One region of the Bradyrhizobium sp. 35 genome, then DNA from elsewhere that is predicted to be linked to it. Evidence: predicted binding sites of a transcription regulator. Region 1 holds the regulator's gene; each other region holds the start of a gene.
The links. The regulator LexA, encoded in region 1, represses DNA repair genes until DNA is damaged. The targets are predictions, from matches to a motif close to TGTTCNNNNTGTGTTCNG.
Positions count from the first base shown of each region.

Region 2: the regulator LexA is predicted to act here: its motif matches at 1,221-1,238, upstream of IVB36_RS14635 (single-stranded DNA-binding protein).
Region 3: the regulator LexA is predicted to act here: its motif matches at 1,130-1,147, upstream of IVB36_RS37270 (UvrD-helicase domain-containing protein).

Region 1 is NZ_JADPJC010000092.1:15,948-18,210, reverse strand. Features, by position in the region: gene glp (gephyrin-like molybdotransferase Glp) at 1-599, shown strand, start outside; gene lexA (transcriptional repressor LexA) at 776-1,477, shown strand; gene IVB36_RS19720 (hypothetical protein) at 1,972-2,263, shown strand, end outside.
Region 2 is NZ_JADPJC010000067.1:10,141-12,403, reverse strand. Features, by position in the region: gene gyrA (DNA gyrase subunit A) at 1-188, opposite strand, end outside; gene IVB36_RS14635 (single-stranded DNA-binding protein) at 560-1,057, opposite strand; gene IVB36_RS14630 (outer membrane beta-barrel protein) at 1,517-2,263, shown strand, end outside.
Region 3 is NZ_JADPJC010000160.1:302,472-304,734, forward strand. Features, by position in the region: gene IVB36_RS37270 (UvrD-helicase domain-containing protein) at 1-965, opposite strand, end outside; gene IVB36_RS37275 (DUF1328 domain-containing protein) at 1,207-1,380, shown strand; gene IVB36_RS37280 (thioesterase family protein) at 1,386-1,892, opposite strand; gene IVB36_RS37285 (FAD-linked oxidase C-terminal domain-containing protein) at 1,980-2,263, shown strand, end outside.

The DNA.
Region 1 (2,263 bases):
TGCACGCGCTCGCCCGCAGCGAGGGCGCCGAGACCATCGACCTCGGTATTGCCGCCGACACGCTCGAGGCCACCACCGCCGGCATCCGCCGCGCCCGCGAGAGCGGCGCCGACGTCCTGATCACGACCGGCGGCGCATCGGTCGGCGACCACGATCTGGTCCAGCAGGCACTGCGGGACGAAGGCATCGCGATGGCGTTCTGGAAGATCGCGATGCGGCCAGGCAAGCCGATGATGCACGGGCGACTCGGCGCAATGGGTGTGATCGGCCTGCCGGGCAATCCCGTATCGTCCTACGTGTGCGCTTTCCTGTTCATGGTGCCGCTGATTCGCGCCCTGTCGGGCCGTTCAGTGATTCACCATCGCCGTGAACGCGCCGTGCTCGGCCGCGACGTCGGCGCCAACGACCAGCGCGAGGACTATCTGCGCGCGCATCTTGAGGAGCGTGACGATGGCACACGCGTCGTTGTTCCCGTCAATCATCAGGACTCTTCGCTGCTTGCGAATCTCGCTGCAGCACAGGTACTTCTCGTCCGCGCACCATTCGCGCCGAAGGCCGAAGCCGGCACGGCTTGCGAAGTGTTGCGGCTCCCCGTCTGAGCGCCCCCGCAACGCGCGTTCCGCGCACTTTGCTCTGTTCACCGTAAATTAAGCAGTTGCGGAACATGTATCGAACATATAGTGTCTGTTCATGATTTGTTTCGAGCATGCAGCGGCTTATGGCCGAATTCAGCGTCTCGGAATCGGACGACATCAACCGGGGGACTTTGGTCGAGATGTTAACGCGCAAACAATACGAGCTTCTGCGGTTCATCAGTGAACGTCTGAAGGAAAGCGGCGTGCCGCCCTCCTTCGACGAGATGAAGGATGCGCTCGATCTGCGCTCGAAGTCGGGCATCCATCGCCTGATCACGGCGCTCGAGGAGCGTGGCTTCATCCGACGCCTGCCCAACCGCGCCCGTGCGATTGAAGTCATCAAGCTGCCGGAGCTCCAGGCAGCCGCTGGCAGCCGCCGCGGCTTCACGCCGAGCGTCATCGAGGGCAATCTCGGCAAGGTGCGTGCGAGCGCGAGCCTGCCCGCTGACGAGGGCGAACGTCCCGTCGCGGTGCCGGTGATGGGCCGCATCGCGGCCGGCACGCCGATCGAGGCGTTGCAGACCCGCAGCCATACTATCAGCGTACCGCCTGACATGCTCGGCTCGGGCGAGCATTACGCGCTGGAAGTGCGCGGCGACTCGATGGTCGAAGCCGGCATTCTCGACGGCGACATGGCCCTGATCCAGCGCAACGAGAGCGCCGATACCGGCGACATCGTGGTGGCGCTGATCGACGACGAGGAAGCGACGCTGAAGCGCTTCCGCCGTCGCGGCGCCTCGATCGCGCTCGAGCCCGCCAACGCGGCCTATGAGGTCCGCATCCTGCCGCCCAACCGGGTGAAGATTCAGGGCAAGCTGATCGGGCTTTACCGGAAGTACTGATACCGGGAGTCCTTTCTATCGGCAGTACTTCATATCGGAAGCACTTCATGCCGGAGGTGCTTGGCGCCTCGCGCGCTTCCGATCGGCATCGCCGGTCAGAGATTGGAGCGGATCATCGTCCGCTCCGGCTGGATAGCCTTTCTGGTTCTGCACAGACTATCCGGCCCCTCCTCCAACGCTGGCTCCTCGCCACGCCGACGAAGCAGCACCGCTTCAAGCAGCACCGCTTCGCGGCTCGGTTGTTCGAGGAAACAGCGACCAGCGGTCAAGTTCGGCCGTTGCAGCCAAGTTGGCAATGTTCGCGTACGCGCCTCCCGAATGCATCGCGGCGAGCTTTGTTCCTATTGAATTCGGGAAAGATAATGTGATCGCGGCTTGCGGAAGCCAGCCGCAGATTTGCCCACAACCAAGCACAGCGTTCGTGCTTCCACTCTGATAGAGGCCTGCGCCTCGATAAGAGACGCGGGTTGCTATCCCAGCATGAGGAGCACCCGATGTGTGACTACAGCCTACATGCCGTCGCGTCGCGCCCCGCCGAAGTCGGCGAGACGATCGTCACGACAAGCTTCCGCGGCACCTCGACGCGCGGCTTCGCCTCTGCAGCCGATCCGTCCGTCGCCGTCTGCCTGCTGCCGGGGACGGAGCTCGCCTTCGCCGACGACGTCCGCTACGACAATCGCTGGATCTGGACGCGCACCATCAATTCCCGCGTCGGCAAGTTCGGCAAGATCGATCCGCACGTTCCCGACCGCCATCATGATGCGATCGAATTCCCCGACGGCAAAT
Region 2 (2,263 bases), on a different contig from region 1:
TTCATCGAGTACAGGATGCGGCGATGCACCGGCTTCAGGCCATCGCGGGCGTCAGGCAGCGCCCGCGCCACGATCACGCTCATGGCGTAGTCGAGATAGGACTTCTTCATCTCCTCGAAGATGGAGACGGGGCGAATATCCGAGGGTTGCGCCGGCTGGTCGCCGGGCTTGTCGTCGTCGTCAGCCAAGGGGAAATCCGGTGAGGTTTTATCTGGGAATCATATAGCGCATCGAGCCTCTGATAACCACCCTCGCGGCGTTCTGGGAAGCGCTTTTTCCGCCTATTTTTCCAACAACTTAAGCCCTTGCGAGCGGTGTCTCGGACAGCACTCGCATCGGCCTTGCAAAATCGCCGCTCACGCGTGGAAAACCGCGCGGTGAGCTTGCCGCGTCGGCGCGTTTGCCAAGCCGCAATCCGAGCTCACCCCAAACATGAAGCGGGCCCGGAAATGCCGAGCCCGTCCTGTCGATTAGTGGGATGTTCTGACATGAGATGAGAAGCGCCGCCCATCCGGCCAGCGCGTCCGCATCAGGCGCCGCGTTCTTGGAGCGGAATCGCTCAGAACGGGATATCGTCGTCCATGTCGCTGTTGCGGCCACCGCCGCCGGCGGCAACAGGGCGCCGCGGCGCGCTGCTGACCGGACCGGAGGAGCCGAAATCGCCGCCCGGCTCGTCGCCGAAGCTGCCGCCTCCGCCACCGCCGCTACGACCGTCCAGCATCGTCAACGTCGAGTTGAACCCCTGGAGCACGACTTCGGTCGAGTACTTTTCGACACCGCTCTGGTCGGTCCATTTGCGGGTCTGGAGCGCACCCTCGACGTAAATCTTGGCGCCCTTCTTCAGATACTGTTCGGCGACCTTGCAGAGCCCTTCATTGAAGATCACGACGCGGTGCCACTCGGTCTTTTCCTTGCGCTCGCCAGTCGCCTTGTCGCGCCACGTCTCCGAGGTCGCGACGCTCAGATTGGCGATCGGCCGCCCGTCCTGGGTGCGGCGGATTTCAGGATCCTTGCCGAGATTTCCAACCAGAATGACCTTGTTGACGCTTCCCGCCATCTCCGCTCTCCGCTCCGAATGCCACTGAATTCAAGAAGGCCGGTCCGCTCCCGCGTTCCGCCGTGCCTGTTGAGGCGACCCTATACGCTCGCCGAACACTTGCGGACGACGATCAGGCCGTCACCCCTCCGGTTATCCCCACATATAGCATCGACCTCCGGTTCGTTCCAGATTTGTTCTTGGCGAAGACAGATCTGAAGGCGTGGGATCGATCGGCCACATGTGTTGCGGAAAGGCACACGTCGATTGGAACCTTTGTAGGTTCCCAAAAATGGAAGAAAGAACTTAACATTCAGCAAGTTATGGGTACTCGCACTGCCCCGGTCTTGTTGCATTTGGGAGACGGACTCTGCCGCTCCGTAGAGCTACGGTTGCCTCGGACTTAGTTCATATGGGCCCTCGCGCCTGATCAGCCGCTTCGGGGAAATAAGAAGCGGACGAAACCTGGGGAGACTGGCAATGAATAAGCTTCTTATTTGTGCAATCGGTGCAGTGGCGATGGGCTTGTCGGCTCCCGCAAGCGCGGCGGACATGGCCGCGCGTCCCTACACCAAAGCCCCGCCGCCGGCGGTTGCCGCCATCTACGACTGGAGCGGCTTCTACATCGGCATCAACGGCGGCGGTGGCTCCAGCCACAAGTGCTGGGACTTCGTCACGCCCGCGACCGGCGTTCTCGTCGGCGAAGGCTGTCACAATGCAACAGGGGGCACCGTCGGCGGCCAGATCGGCTATCGCTGGCAGTCCGCCAATTGGGTGTTCGGTCTGGAAGGCCAGGGCAACTGGGCTGACTTCCGGGGCGACAACGTGAGCACCCTCTTCCCTGGTACCGCTTTGGTGACGGGTGATCGCAACCGTTCCCGCATCGACGCTTTCGGTCTCATCACCGGTCAGGTCGGTTACGCCTGGAACAACGTGCTGCTTTACGTGAAGGGCGGCGCCGCCGTCGTCGGTGACAAGTACGACATCTACGCTGCTGCGGGTACGCCCGGCGCGGGCGCGCTGCTGGCTTCGGCCCGGGAGACTCGCTGGGGTGGCACGGTCGGGGCCGGTCTGGAATTCGGCTTCGCCCCGAACTGGTCGCTGGGCTTTGAGTACGACCACATCTTCCTTGGCGATCGCACGATCGGCTTCACAACGCCCGCGGGTGCGGTATTCGGCAGTGACCGGATTCGCCAGGACGTAGACATGGGCCTGGTGCGCTTGAAC
Region 3 (2,263 bases), on a different contig from region 1:
CTCACGCTGAGAAGGTTAGGATGAGGGGCTGCCTCCACGAGCTCAGCTTGCTGAGAGTCCCCCTCACCCGGATCGCTCGGGCGCGCAATTGCGCTGCCGGGCGATCCGACCTCTCCCCGCACGCGGGGAGAGGCAAAAGAAGTCGGCGCTTGGGACAGCAGCCGCAGCCACAGATATTGAGCGACGTTGGTGTCTTGATACTCATCGACCAGGATGAATTTGAAGCGCTGCTGGTACTGCCGCAGGATATCCGGGTGCTCGCGGAAGATGCGGATGTCCTCGAGCAGCAGATCGCCGAAATCGGCGGCGTTCAGGATCTTCAGCCGCTCCTGGTAGCTCGCATAGAGCTTGCCGCCCTTGCCGTTGGCGAACACGGCGGCTTCGCCCGACGGCACCTGCGACGGCGTCAGGCCGCGGTTCTTCCAGCCGTCGATCAGCCCGGCCAGCATGCGCGCCGGCCAGCGCTTGTCGTCGATATTGTCGGCTTGCAGAAGCTGCTTGAGCAGTCGGACCTGATCGTCGACGTCGAGCACGGTGAAGTTCGACTTGAGCTGCGCCAGCTCGGCGTGGGTGCGCAGGATGCGCCCGCCGATGGAGTGGAAGGTGCCGAGCCACGGCATGCCTTCGACGGCATGGCCGAGCATCTGACCGAGCCGATGTTTCATTTCGCGCGCGGCCTTGTTGGTGAAGGTCACCGACAGGATTTCGGATGGGCGGGCGCGGCCCTGGCTCAGGATGTGGGCGATGCGCGTGGTCAGCACGCGGGTCTTGCCGGTGCCGGCGCCGGCCAGCACCAGAACCGGCCCGTCCAGCGTCTCCACAGCCTCGCGCTGCTCCGGATTGAGCCCGGACAGGTATTGCGGGCCTACCGAGGCGCGCGCACGCGCGGCGATGCCGCCGGCTGCGGGCTGGTGGTCGGGGACGCTCTGGGACGTGATCTTGCTCGGCTCGGTCATGCGAATCATTTGCCCCACGTTGGCACCGCGGGGTGGTGAAAGGGGAGCCTTCTTAACAGGGATTGGTCCCTATATGGGGCCGCGGACAGGGGTTTTCCACGTGCGCCGAAAGCCAATTTGTTCCTGTCGGTCAGGCGAATTTCCGGCTTCAGCGGCCCGGAACCATTGTTCCGAGTTGGCGATTGGTTCTGCAAGTGAGGCGCGTCAGCCGCGCCGATCGCAGACAGACATCGAAACAGAGGTTCGGATCATGCTTAGCTGGGTAGTTACGTTTCTGGTTATCGCCCTGATCGCCGGTATCCTGGGCTTTGGCGGCCTCGCCGGCGCGTCGATCGAAATCGCCAAGATCATCTTCTTCATCGCAGTCGTGTTGTTCCTGGTCTCGGCCGTTGTCGGACTGGCACGGGGTCGTAACAGGGTTTAGCGCGCTTACCGCTTCGAGGGCATCGCCACGTTCCGGCCGATGCCCTCGGGCCGCGGGACGGCGCTGTGGGCCTTGACCACCGCTGCGATGCGCTCACGGATGTCTGGGGGAAAAGCCGCCACCTTTCGTGAGCCCATGTCGATGTGAAGCGACATGTTTTCCGATGTGGCGGACAGCCATCCTTCGGTCGCGTGCCGCAGCTCCTGGAAGGTGTGCAGCCGCTTGTCGTCGGCTTCCAGCAGCCAGACCGAGACCTGCACGAGATCGTCGAGGTGGATTTCGCGCAAATACCGCACGTGGCATTCGGCGGTGAAGGTCGAGCCGCCGCGCTCCTTCATGTAGCCCGGTCCGATCCCGAGCGTCAGCCACATCTGGTCGATCGCGCGGTCGAACATCACGTTGTAATAGGCCATGTTGAGGTGGCCGTTGTAGTCGATCCATTGCGGCTCGATCTGCATGATTGACGAGCGGAACGGCACGCCCTCGATCGTTGTGGCAGCAGTCTCCGGCATGTGTCCTTCCCCAGCTATGCGTCCGGTCGCTTGACTTGACCGGTGAGATGTCCTTTGCCACGGTTCGTCTCGTCGGGAGGAACGTCCGTGGGTACGACCATCACCAATAATCCGCCGCGGCCGGCGCCGAAAGCCCTCGCGAGCGCGCTGGAGCAACTTGCCGCGCGGTTCGGCAACCGCCTCATCACCTCGCAAGCCGTCCGCGAGCAGCACGGCCATACCACCACATGGATCGTGAACCAGCCGCCGGACGGCGTGGTGATGGCGCAGGAGACTGCCGACATCCAGGACGTGGTGCGGATCTGCGCGAAAAACGGCGTGCCTGTCATCGCCTTCGGCACCGGCACCTCGCTCGAGGGCCAGGTCAACGC